Proteiniborus sp. DW1: one gene and its partner. The protein of the gene in region 1 interacts with the protein of each later gene in a pairwise test. Links are inferred from orthologs where the notes say so. Each region holds a gene or a part of one and is shown on either strand. Other genes may lie near its edges.

The links.
Region 2: the proteins of tsaE (region 1) and rlmB interact in binary tests that used the Escherichia coli proteins (3 or more experiments, as listed by UniProt). The link is inferred for Proteiniborus sp. DW1 from one-to-one orthologs.

Annotation. Positions count from the first base shown.
Region 1 is NZ_FMDO01000007.1:78,979-85,623, reverse strand. What follows is about bases 2,246-4,997. They hold tsaE (tRNA (adenosine(37)-N6)-threonylcarbamoyltransferase complex ATPase subunit type 1 TsaE), read right to left. Parts: upstream 3,978-4,997; coding sequence 3,513-3,977; downstream 2,246-3,512. Other genes in these bases: DW1_RS01725 (ECF transporter S component), read right to left, coding at 4,198-4,800; tsaB (tRNA (adenosine(37)-N6)-threonylcarbamoyltransferase complex dimerization subunit type 1 TsaB), read right to left, coding at 2,758-3,480; rimI (ribosomal protein S18-alanine N-acetyltransferase), read right to left, coding at 2,301-2,765. Outside these bases: DW1_RS01755 (ABC transporter permease), read right to left, coding at 1-157; DW1_RS01750 (ABC transporter ATP-binding protein), read right to left, coding at 173-886; DW1_RS01745 (efflux RND transporter periplasmic adaptor subunit), read right to left, coding at 883-2,166; DW1_RS01720 (amidohydrolase), read right to left, coding at 5,364-6,521. UniProt on the Escherichia coli protein: Required for the formation of a threonylcarbamoyl group on adenosine at position 37 (t(6)A37) in tRNAs that read codons beginning with adenine.
Region 2 is NZ_FMDO01000052.1:166-7,040, reverse strand. What follows is about bases 3,441-6,422. They hold rlmB (23S rRNA (guanosine(2251)-2'-O)-methyltransferase RlmB), read left to right. Parts: upstream 3,441-4,544; coding sequence 4,545-5,300; downstream 5,301-6,422. Other genes in these bases: sigH (RNA polymerase sporulation sigma factor SigH), read left to right, coding at 5,898-6,422; DW1_RS12705 (NYN domain-containing protein), read left to right, coding at 5,302-5,823; thyX (FAD-dependent thymidylate synthase), read left to right, coding at 3,454-4,218. In the rest of the region: gltX (glutamate--tRNA ligase), read left to right, coding at 1-431; cysE (serine O-acetyltransferase), read left to right, coding at 944-1,615; cysS (cysteine--tRNA ligase), read left to right, coding at 1,602-3,002; DW1_RS12720 (Mini-ribonuclease 3), read left to right, coding at 3,007-3,438; more of sigH, read left to right, coding at 6,423-6,542. UniProt on the Escherichia coli protein: Specifically methylates the ribose of guanosine 2251 in 23S rRNA.

The DNA of each region.
Region 1 (6,645 bases):
ACTCATTCCCTATCTGAGCCTGGCTTCCTTGACCTAATGATACTATTGTTATAACTGAAGCTATTCCTATGATAATTCCAAGCATAGTCAAAAAAGTACGCATTTTATTAGCCCAAAGACTAGATAACGCAGAGCCTATACTCTCTAAAAAATTCATCCTATCACCTCTATATTACTCACTTACTGACTGTGGCTTTATAATAACTTGATTTTCTACTTCTCTATCATCTATTATACATCCATCCCTAAATAGTACTATTCTTTTGGTATGCTGAGCAATTTCAGGCTCATGGGTTACTAATATTATGGTAACTCCTTCCCTATTAAGCTGCTGGAATATTGCCATAATCTCTTCACCAGATTTGGTGTCAAGATTTCCTGTAGGTTCATCAGCAAGCAGTATTGCAGGGTTATTGACTAAGGCTCTTGCAATAGCTACCCTTTGCTTTTGACCACCAGAAAGCTCATTTGGTAAATGACCTACTCTTTCTCCTAATCCTACCTTTTCTAATACTTCTAAGGCTTTTAATCTTCTTTCCTTTTTAGGTATCCCAGCATAAGTCATTGGAAGTTCAACATTTTTTAATGCAGAAGTACGAGGCAGCAGATTAAAGGATTGAAAGACAAAACCTATTTTCTTATTTCTAATTGTTGCAAGTTCCGCTTCATTTAATTTTTCTACTGCTACTCCATCTAAAGAATATCTCCCTGATGTAGGTCTATCTAAACAGCCTAATATATTCATTAGAGTAGATTTTCCTGAACCTGAAGTTCCCATTATGGAAACAAATTCATTTTCTTTTACTTCAAGGTTTATACCTTTAAGCGCCTCTACGGATATCTTGCCAGTATCATATATCTTTCCTAAGTTTTCTATCTTTATCATTTCTGCTCACCTATACTATTTAAAATTGAAACCTCTAAACCATCATAAAGTTTTTCAGTAGGATTTGTAACTATCTTATCCCCTAGCTTAATATCTGGTGAAATTACTTCTTGCTTTAGGTCACCTTGAATTCCTATAGAGATAGGAATTTCCTTTATCTTATTATCTTCAACTTTAAATACTACCTTTGTTCCATCCTTCTTCTCATATACTGTTTCATAAGGTAAAACTAATGCTTCTTTTTTATATGCTGTATTAATAGCTACATTAGCTGTAAATCCTGGTCTTAGATAATTATCAGCATTAGGTATATCTATTTTAACAATAACTTGTGTTTCTTTTCCAGTTCCAGTAGATACTATAGTTGCAGATGGTGCTATAAAAGATACTACTCCATTTATTTCTCTGTCCTTAAAGGCTTCTCCTGTAACCTTTACCTTTTGTCCTATTTGTATTTCGCTTATGTCATACTCCCCTATACCAACTTCTATTTCTAGATTATCTGTGTCCTCTATAACAAAAAGTGGTGCTGCAGATGTAGCAGGTATTCCTACACGGGCATTTGCTTGCACTATAGTTCCTGATATAGGACTTTTAATAATTGACTGCTCCAATGCTTCCTTTTGAGACTTTAGAGATATTTCTTGAATCTCTACATTTTTTCTCTGAATATCTATATTAGATTTTAAGTCTTCTTTATTTTGAGCTTCTTCTATTTGCTTTTGTGCTAACTCATAGTTGTTTTTTGCAGTAATCATATTAGCTTCATCAGAATCTAGCATTTCCTTACTTACGGCTCCTGCATCATATAGAGTTTTAGAGTTTTCGTACTTAGTTTGAGCATTTTCATAGGCTAATCTAGCATTTTCAAGATTTTTCTCAATCTCTAATGTATTACTTGATTCACTAAGTTGTCTTTCTAGATTTTTGAGCCTTTGTCTTTCCATTTCGAGACTTAGTTCAGCAGTTTCTATTTTATACTCTAAATCTTTTACATCAAGCTTTAATAATATGTCTCCTTCTGATACTTTGTCACCTTCTTTAAATACTACTTCCTGTATCACATAAGGAAGATCTGAAACCACATTTCTTTGCTCCTTGGATTTCAAAGTTCCTTCAGTAATCAAGGTTGAATCAAAATCCTTTTCTACTTCTACTTCCACTACTGATACATATGTACTGGCAACCTTTTCTGTATTTTTTGCCTTCATCACTCCAGCAGTTATTACAGCTAAACCTAATATAGCTGCTATGACTATTCCTATAGTTTTTTTCTTCATGTCTTTCCCTCCTAGAAAAATATTACTTAATCATATTAGACTAAACTTTTACTAAATATACTTCAACTATAATTATAATAATTATATATAATTTCATTATTTTAGCTACAAATTTAACAAACAAGAGCGAAGCACTAACTCCGTCCCCTTGCTTCACCTATCCTCCACATAATAACTGCATCTTCTTTTGTATCTGTATAGTAGCCTTTTCTAATTCCACAGTCTATAAAATCATACTTTTTATATAATGATTGAGCTACTAAGTTTGACTTTCTCACTTCTAAAGTCATGTTGTTTATTCCTCTTTCCTCGCATATCTCTATTAACCTTTCAATAAGCAAGTTACCTATACCTTGTCCTCTATAAAGTGAACTTACGGCTATGTTAGTTATATGTCCTTCATCAAGTATGAGCCACAGTCCACCATATCCTACAATTTTATCATCCTTCTCAGCTACTATATATTTTGCTAATTGATTTTTCACTAATTCTAATACAAATGCTTCTCTGGACCAAGGTGTTTCAAAGGCTTCTTTTTCAATTTCTAGCACTTGGTCTATATCTTTTTCAGTCATCTCTCTAATTATTACATCACTCATTATTGTCACCGGCTATATTATGTTTTTCATTGTATTCTCTTTGAGCTTGGGATTCTCTTAAATAGTCAGGAACTAGTTCAAAGTAGCTCTCTACCTTTCCTTGTAAAGCTTTAGCCATTGCAAGCTCAGCCACTGAAGAAGCTCTTGCCATATTTGCACTTCTTGGAGCAAATATAGCCTTTTCTCCTAATGCTTCTGAAAATACATCTCTATAAACAAGAGTTCCATCTCCTACAAGGACTATTTTTTCTGGTCTTTCTTTTAATATATCTATAAGTTCTTTAACCTCTAAAGCTGCTTGCTCTTTGATTATATGTAAATTCCCATTAGTCCATTTATATATTCCTGTAAATACTCTATCCCTTCTAGCATCCATTATAGGAACTACTATTCCTTCACAATATGGTAAATTAAAGGCAAGTGCATCAAGTGTAGGTACTCCTATTACTTTTTTGTTTACTGATTGGGCTAGTCCATTTACTGTAGCTACTCCTATTCTTAGTCCAGTAAATGAGCCTGGTCCCTTTGCAACTGCAAATATATCTATGTCTTCAGGTTTTAAACTTAAGCTACTAAGTACTTCTTTTATCATAGGCATTATTTTCTGTGAATGAGTTAGCTTATGATTGAGAGTGTACTCCACTAATAGCCTATCGTCATCTATTATTGCACATGTTGCAGACACGCTGGATGTATCTATGGCTAAAACTTTCATTTTTTCAGCTCCTTTATCTATCAATAATCGTATTATATTTTCTCTGAAAGTAATTTAATGATATTTATATATTTTTCTCCATTTCCATATATAATTATCTCTCTATTATCTATATTATCTTTTTTATTGATTTCAATATTCAGTCTTTCCTTAGGGAGTATTTCTTTAATTATGTCTGCCCATTCTATAATAGATACTCCATCTGAATAAAAGTACTCTTCATATCCTAAATCATACATTTCATCTACATCGTTAATTCTGTAGACGTCAAAATGATATAACGGGCATCTGCCCTGGTATTCATTTATTATAGTAAATGTAGGGCTGGTTACATAGTCATCTACATCTAAGCCTTTTGCTATAGACTGAGTCATAGTAGTCTTACCTGCACCTAAATCACCTGTCATGCATATTACTTCGCCACCTGTTAGAAGTTTACCAAGTATGTAGCCGACTTTTTCTGTTTCTGTTATGTTATTTATATTTATTTTAAGCAATTGCTTCATCCTTCCTTTTTATCTAATAAAAACTTCTATGAAACTCTAATAAACTGAGGAAGTCTTATTGAAACCCATTTTGCAAAAAGTTAATAATAAAGGAAATTTAAGACTTTCCTATGGGTTACAAAACTATTATATCCAGTTTAAGATGGATATACAAGTATATAAAAAAATCACCCTGTATCTGCAGGATGATTAAAGACTACTAAAATATTAATTATCTGTGTAATATTGGTGATACTCTTTTATATAGTGGTATTGTTATAAGCGATACCATAACTCCTTTTACGAAATTAAAAGGTAATATACCGCACAATATAAAACTTTTATAGTCTGTGACAAATCTGTTTACCTGTGCCCCCATCTCTACGTATTTGTCTACTGATACTCCAAATAACTTTGCATAGAAAGGTATAAGGAAATAATAGTTTAGAACTGAAGCTACAAGTGTCATAGCTATGGTTGCAACTATCATACCTGATATAGCACTCTTAAATGATTTATACTTTTGATAAATAAATCCTGCAACAAAAACGAATATACTTCCTACAAAAAAGTTTGCAAGTTCTCCTACTGCTGCTGTTGTAGTACCTTCAATTGCTAAATTTAAAATATTCTTAATTAACTCAATAACTACTCCTGCTATTGGACCTAATGCAAATGCACCTATTAATGCTGGAATATCACTTAAGTCTACCTTTAAAAAAGGTGGTGTAAACCATAAAGGCATTTCAAAGTACATTATTAAAAATGCTAAAACTGATAGTACTGCTGTTTTTACCATTGTCCTTGTGTTAATTTGTCCTTTTACCATTAACATTATACCATCCCTCCAAATCATAATTTTCCTTCAGAGCAATTGGTATTCACAGTCAGCAACACAAATTTATTCGATCAACTACCCTCCATAAATTTGGTGCTCGGTGCGTTTGACCTACCTACGATTCTTTCGGAAAAGCATCCGAAACAATCGGGTTAAGTCATAAAAAAGCCCTGAAGAATAACATCAGGGCTTGATAAGCTAATCTATATCCGTTAATCACTGTCAGCTTCGAAAAAATTCGAAATACATTATGTAAATGGATATTAGCAAAACCTTCTCTCATCCAGACTTTACTGTCGGTCTTGGAATCTCACCAAGTCAACTGCATTAGCAGCTCGCGGACTATACCGCCGGTCGGGAATTACACCCTGCCCTGAAGATTTTAATATTATATTTTTAACAATTTAATTATCTCATAATAGTATTATATTGTCAATAATGATTAGAAAACTAACTTCTCCAAAAATCTTTTGTTTTCTACTCCACCATCCCTTTAGTTTTCGTTCAATTTCTACACAATACAAAAAGCAGAGAAACTTCTCCGCTTTTTTCGTCATAATCTATTTTATTCTCTTTCCATCAATAAATACAGAATGAGTCTTACAGCCTAAATCTGTTAATGGATTTCCATCAAATATTACTATATCTGCATCTTTGCCTACTTCTATGCTTCCAACTCTATCTTGTATTCCTAATATTTCAGCTGGATTGATTGTAATGGCTTTGAATGCTTCCATTTCATCTAATCCTGCTCTAACTGCTAAACCTGCACAGATTGGAAGGTACTGTAGTGGTATTACAGGTGAATCTGTCATTATGGCTATTTTAACTCCTGCATCATGTAGCACCTTAGGAGTATCAAATGTAAGGTTTCTAAGTTCAAATTTTGACCTGTCAGAAAGAGTAGGTCCTACTATAGCTGGTTTCCCTTCATTTGCAAGATGAGTAGCTATTAAATGTCCTTCTGTACAGTGTTCTAGAGTAATATCTATATCAAATTCCTTTGCTATTCTTATAGCTGTAAATATGTCATCAGCTCTATGAGCATGAGCTTTTAGTGGAAGTTCCTTTCTAATAACCTTTGCCATTGCTTCCATTTTCATATCAAATTCCGGAGCTTTGGACGGGTCATCCTTTGATTTTTCCAGTTTCTCTACATATCTTTTAGCCTTAGAAAGTGTATCTCTAAGTATGGCAGCAGTAGCCATCCTAGTAACTGGAGATTTCTTTTGGCCATCGTATACTCTTTTCGGATTTTCTCCAAAGGCAATTTTCATAGCCAATGGTTCTTTTACTATCATATCATCTATTCTATCTCCATAAGTCTTTATAGCAACAAACTGTCCTCCTACTACATTTGCACTACCTGGACCTGTAGCTACACATGTAACTCCACCTTCTCTAGCTTCTTTAAATGTAACATCCATTGGATTTATTCCATCTATGGCTCTTAGGTGTGGTGTAACTGGATCAACAAATTCATTTCCATCACTACCTTCAAATCCTATTCCATCTTCCCACATTCCTAAATGGCAATGTGCATCTATAAAGCCTGGTGTAACTAATCTACCTTCTACATCAATTATCTCTGCATCAAGTGGAGCAACTATATCCCTGCCTACCTCTTTTATCTTTCCATCCTCTACTAAAATACTCCCATTTTCTATTACTCCGTTTTCCGTCATTGTATAGATTCTGGCATTCTTAATTAATAGCATCAAAATTCCCCCTTGTTAATATATTGAACTATAGTTAAACAGTAGCTAAAGATAGTTAAACAATAATAAACTATCGCTAAACTATTGTTACACTAGTCTTATAAAACAAAATAAATGTTTTCAT
Region 2 (6,875 bases), on another replicon or contig:
ATGCAGGCTATATTAGTGAAGAGGATGTGGATAGCAGATATGATTGGATAAAGCTTATAGTATCAACACTTCAAGAAAGAATATCTTATGTGGGAGAGATAGTAGAAAAAGCTCAGTTCTATTTTGACAATGAAATAAAACCAGAAAATGAAGAAGTTATTGAAATGCTTAAAGGAGAACAAGTTCCTTCTTTGCTACAAGCATTTAAAGAAGAACTATCGCAAATAGACGAAATAGATGAAGAATTTTCTACTACAATAATGAAAAAAATACAGAAAAGCACTGGAGTGAAGGGCAAAAATCTATTTATGCCAATAAGGTCCGCTTTAACAGGCCAGCTTCATGGACCAGACTTAGATAAGATTATTCTAATTTTAGGGAAACAAAATATACTTAGCCGCATAGAATATGTAAAAAACCACATTAAATAATGCTTGAATAATTTTATGTTTAAGATTATTGATTAAGTATTGATAAATTTACTTACATTTAGTAAACTATTATAATAACATCATAACATTGAATTAGAGATAAAGGTTATGATAAGGTAAAGTAAATCTAATACACATACAGAGAGGGGCTTTTATAAGCTGAGAGAAGCCTTATGTCAATTTTAGATTGAAGTGCACCTTTGAACTGTTGCCTGAAATATTAGTAGGGTTAGCCGGGGAAGCGCCGTTATTGCTTTTACAAGGTGGGGCATATATGCTCAATTAGAGTGGAACCGCGGGATTATACCGTCTCTTTACAAATAGTATTGAGGCGGTTATTTTTATGACCTAACCCGATTTTCCGAACGCTTTTTTCGGAAAATCGCTGGTAGGTCAAACTGGGCGAGCATCAAATTTATGTGACTGAATGGGAGAGAACAGATTTGAGTTTCAAGACTGTGAAAGGACCTAGTCCAACTAAGATTAAGTATTAGAAAGGAAAGGGAGAATCTATGTTCAAACATTTGAAAGCAGATGTTAAAGCCGTAATGGAAAGAGACCCAGCAGCGAAAAGTTTATTAGAGGTACTACTTTGTTATCCAGGACTTCATGCTATAATGTTTCACAGAGTTTCCCATTGGTTCTATAAAAGAAAGCTCTACTTTATTGCCAGATTTATATCAACAATAGCTAGATTTCTAACCGCAATAGATATACATCCTGGAGCTAAAATAGGAGAAGGTGTTTTCATAGACCATGGAATAGGTGTAGTCATAGGTGAAACTGCTGAAATAGGGAATAACGTAACAATATATCAAGGAGTAACTCTTGGAGGAACAGGGAAAGATGTAGGGAAAAGACATCCTACCATAGGAAACAATGTAGTTGTAAGTAGTGGAGCTAAAGTGCTGGGACCATTTAGAGTAGGTGATAATTCTAAAATCGGAGCTGGCTCTGTAGTTCTAAAAGAAGTACCGCCAAATTGTACAGTAGTTGGAGTTCCAGGTAGAGTGGTAGTAAAGGAAAACAAGAGGATCCCATTAGCAGAAAACTGCATAGATCTTGATCAAATAAGACTTCCTGACCCAGTGGCACAGGAGTTAGAAAGTTTGAGGGAAAGAATAAATAAATTAGAAGAGCAGGTATTCAAATTAACAGGGAGGGAAAATAATGAAACTTTATAATACGCTGACAAGAAAAAAAGAAGAATTCAAGCCAATCAAACAAGACAAAGTTACTATTTATGTATGTGGGCCAACTGTGTATAATTATATTCATGTAGGAAATGCGCGGCCACTAGTAGTATTTGACGTATTAAGAAGATATTTAGAATATAAGAACTATACAGTAGATTATTTAGTGAATTTTACCGACATAGATGATAAACTTATAAATAAGGCTAATGAAGAAGGAACTACTGTAAAAGAAATTGCAGAAAAATTTATAGATGAATATTTAAAGGATGCAAAGGGATTATTATTAAAGGAAGAGTCTACAAATCATCCAAAGGCCACTGAGCATATTAAAGACATAATAGACTTTATTACAGAGCTTGTAGAAAAAGATTTTGCCTATAGTGCTAATGGAGACGTATACTTTGATATAACTAAGCTAGATGACTATGGTAAACTTTCCAAGAAAAACATTGAAGACTTAGTATCAGGAGCTAGAGTAGAAGTTAATGAAATCAAAAGAAATCCTATGGACTTCACTTTATGGAAGGGAGCTAAGCCTGGAGAGCCTGCATGGGATAGTCCTTGGGGAAAAGGTAGACCAGGCTGGCATATAGAGTGTTCTGTAATGGCAAGAAGGTATTTAGGAGATACTATAGACATACATGCAGGCGGAGAGGACCTGCAATTTCCACACCACGAAAATGAAATAGCTCAAAGCGAAAGCCTTACAGGGAAACCATTTGCTAACTATTGGCTTCACAATGCAATGATAAATGTGGAAAATCAAAAGATGTCAAAATCCTCAATGAACTTCTTTACAGTAAGAGAAATTAGCAAGGAATTTGATTTAGAAGTATTGAGATTTTTCATACTTTCAGCTCATTACAGAAAGCCTGTAAACTTTAGCAGAGAATTTGTGGAGCAGGCTAAAAATGGTCTAGATAGGTTATACAATGGAAAGAAAAACCTAGAATATTTAATTAACAATACTGAAGAAAAAGTATTAACAAATGAAGATAATATAATCAAAGAAGAAATAATTGAGCTAAAGAAAAAGTTTATTGACAGTATGGAGGACGATATAAATACAGCTGATGCCATATCATCACTATTTGAGATAATAAAAGTAGGTAATACTAAATTAAATCATGATTCACCTAAAGAGTTAGTAGTATATACTCATAATGTATTGATGGAGCTCAGTGGGATATTAAATATACTAAATAAAGAAGAAGAGCTATTGGATGAGGAAATTGCTGAGCTAATAGAGAAAAGGATAGAAGCTAGAAAAAACAAGGACTTTAAATTAGCCGATCAAATAAGAGATGACTTAAAAGAAAAAGGTATAATCCTAGAGGACACAAAAGATGGAGTAAAGTGGAAGAGGGTTAGATAATAGAATGGGCAAAGATTTATTTAATGGACTTAAAGATATATGTAAAGGCTGGGGAGTAGACATTAAAATGCTATCTCCCTTACAGCTTGCTTACATAGGAGACGCAGTATATGAGCTTTTTATAAGAACATTCTTAATAGGAACTAAGAATATGTCTGTCAATGAGCTTCATAAAGAAGCTATTGAATATGTAAAAGCTAAAGCACAGGCAGATGTAACTCATTTTCTAGAGGATAAGCTTACAGAAGAAGAATGGCAAATGGTTAAAAGAGGTAGAAATGCAAAATCAGGTTCTGCACCTAAGAATGCTAACTTGCTAGACTATAGATATGCAACTGGCTTTGAAACTCTTATAGGCTTTTTGTATCTTAATGGAAGAAACGAGAGAATTTTGGAGATTTTTAGTATGATAATAAACGAGAATGAATGTAAATAATAAGGGGGAGTGAAAATGCTTAGGGTAAGTCTGCTAAGATATACACAGGATGCAGAAAAACTAATAGCTGCTGCTGCAAAGCTATGTTATTCAGCAGTAGGAGTAGAAGATATTGAAGAAAAACTAGATGATAGAAAAACACAGGATTTTATCGAAATGCTTATGGAGTTAGGTCATGAATCACCAATTGAACATGTTTCTTTTACTTTTGGAGTTGAGGGCATAAGTAGGGTTTTGACTCATCAATTAGTGAGACATAGAATTGGAGCATCGTATTCTCAACAATCTCAGAGATATGTAAAACTGCAGCAATTTGAGTATATAATTCCACCATCAATAGAAGCCATACCCGAAGCAAAAGCAAAATTCATAGAAGCTATGGAGCAAGACCAAAAATATTATAATGAGTTGACAGACTTATTATTTACTAAGCATTATGAAAAGCTGATTCAAGAAGGTTATAGTGAAGTAAAGGCTAGAAAGGATGCAGAGAAAATGGCCATCGAAGATGCTAGGTATGTATTTCCTAATGCCTGTGAAACCAAGATTGTATTTACAATGAATGCAAGAGCATTATTTAACTTTTTTAATAAAAGATGCTGCAATAGAGCACAATGGGAAATAAGACAGCTAGCTATAGAAATGCTAAGACAAGTAAAAGCAGTTGCCCCATCATTATTTAAATACTCAGGTCCAGGTTGTGTTAATGGTCCATGCCCAGAGGGAAAAATGACTTGTGGGAAGATAAAAGAAGTAAGGGAGAAATTTAAATATCTGTAGGCTAGGAAAAATTAGACAAAATACACGCTCACGGTTTCGGTCACGAATAATTCTATAGCTCATTCCGGTAAAAAATCCTACAACTTGCAAACTTGCTTCGGTTAATGGAGTTACAGAAATCTTTGATTTCGTCGTAACTCCTTATGTCAGCGTATGCTGACCTTACCTTAGTTTGTTTGTTTAACGGATTTTTCACCTCTATTCGCTAAGAATTATAGTCGTGCCCTGCAAATGTTCGCTTAGTATTTTATCTAATTTTTCAACATACGGATTCTAATTTACAATATTTTAGTATTTTAGTGAAAATTCAAGGATAAAGGTAAGAGGTGAAGAAATTGAGAGAAGAAGGCTATGTAGAAGGTCGTAATCCAGTAATAGAAGCCATAAAAAGCGGAAGAGAAATAGATAAAATACTAATTGCTAAAGGCTCAGAACAGGGCTCCATACAAAAAATAATCGGTATGGCAAAAGAAAAAAGAATAGTGATACAATATGTAGAAAAAGCAAAACTAGATGCAATGTCAGAAACCAAAGCCCATCAAGGAGTTATAGCACTAGTAACTCCATATTCATATAAAACAGTAGATGATATAATGAAAGCTGCAGAAGACAAAAACGAAGACCCTTTTATAATAATACTAGATGAAATAGAGGACCCTCATAATTTGGGTGCCATTATCCGTACAGCAGAATGTGCAGGAGCTCATGGTGTTATAATACCTAAGAGAAGAGCCGTAGGTCTAACACCAGTAGTTATAAAAGCTTCAGCAGGAGCAGTAGAATACATGAATATTGCAAAGGTTTCTAATATTGCCTCTACAATTGAAGAGCTTAAAGAGAGAGGAGTATGGATATACGGAGCCGATATGGATGGGGAGCAGGATTATTTTAATAGAGACTTATCAGGTCCTATAGCGATAGTAATAGGTAGTGAAGGAAAGGGAATAGGTAGATTGATAAGAGAAAAATGCGACTTTTTAGTTAAGATACCGATGAACGGAAAAATATCATCCTTAAATGCTTCAGTTGCAGCTTCAGTTATGATGTATGAAGTGCTGAGACAAAGGGGCTTAAAAGAATGACATGAGAGGTAGCGCAAAGGAATATTTGTTTGTTGACGGGTATAATATCATAAACAACTGGAGCAATCTAAGAGAGTTGTCAAAGCAGAGCTTAGAGATTTCAAGAAATGAATTGATTGATATACTGGCGGAGTATCAGTCATATACAGGTATAAAGGTAATAATAGTTTTTGATGCACATCTTGTAAAAGGAAGCATGGAAAAGAAAGAAACTCTTAAAGGTATTGAGATAGTATATACAAAGGAAAAGGAAAGTGCAGACCACTACATAGAAAGAACTTTAGATGCAATTGGAAGGGCAAAAAAAGTACGAGTGGCTACATCTGACTGGATCGAACAACAAGTGGTAATAGGTAGAGGAGGAACTCGAATTTCAGCTAGAGAACTGAAGCTTGAAGTGGAACATTACAAAGAGATGATTAGAAAAAAGAATAAAGTAACTAATGAGACAAATGATCTTTTAATTGGAAGATTAGATAAAGAGACTTTAGAAAAACTTGAAAAACTCAGAAAGAATAAGTAAATAGCTTGACTCCAATACTAAATAAATATATAATGATTGTATGCGTAGAGGGTTTTATCAAATTGCTGGAGGGGATGCTAGTGGGACTAAGTATGTATAAAGACTTATCAGATGAAGCTTTGGATGATGAAAAAATAATTGAAGATGCTAGAGATGGTGACCCTGAGGCACTAGAATATCTTATAAAAAAGTATAAAAACTTTGTACGAGCTAAGGCAAGATCATACTTTTTAATTGGAGCAGATAAGGAGGATATCATTCAAGAAGGAATGATAGGTCTATATAAGGCTATACGTGACTATAATCAGGACAAGCTCACCTCCTTTAGGGCTTTTGCTGAGTTATGCATAACTAGGCAAATAATTACTGCAATAAAAACTGCAACTAGGCAAAAACATATACCGTTAAACTCTTATGTATCGTTAAATAAGCCTATTTATGATGAGGAATCAGATAGAACGCTCTTAGATGTAATTACAGGGGCTAAGATAACTGATCCGGAAGAACTGATCATAAGCAGAGAAGAGCTGGAAAGCATTGAAAGCAAAATAGGTGAGATACTAAGTGATTTAGAATGGGAAGTGTTGATGTCGTATCTTCAAGGCAAATCTTATCAGGAGATAGCAGTAGATTTAAACAGACATGTAAAATCTATTGATAATGCTCTTCAAAGAGTGAAGAGGAAGCTAGAGAGATACTTAGAAGTAAAAGATGTATAAACATATTCAATATTTTCCCTATTGACATAAAATCAAGCTGATAGTAAAATTATCTAAGTGATGGCTATAAATGCCCATGTAGCTCAGGAGGTAGAGCACTTGCATGGTAAGCAAGAGGTCACCGGTTCGAGTCCGGTCGTGGGCTCCAATTAGAAATGTCATCACGAAACACCCGGATGAGTTTACTAAGGCTAAAAAACATTTTTAACATAATAGATATCTTGGGTATATTTATTTATCAATGCTAATACATATTAGCTGTATTTTAAATCTTTATTTAAGGAGGAAAAGAAAATGGCAAAAGCAAAATTTGAAAGAAATAAGCCACACGTA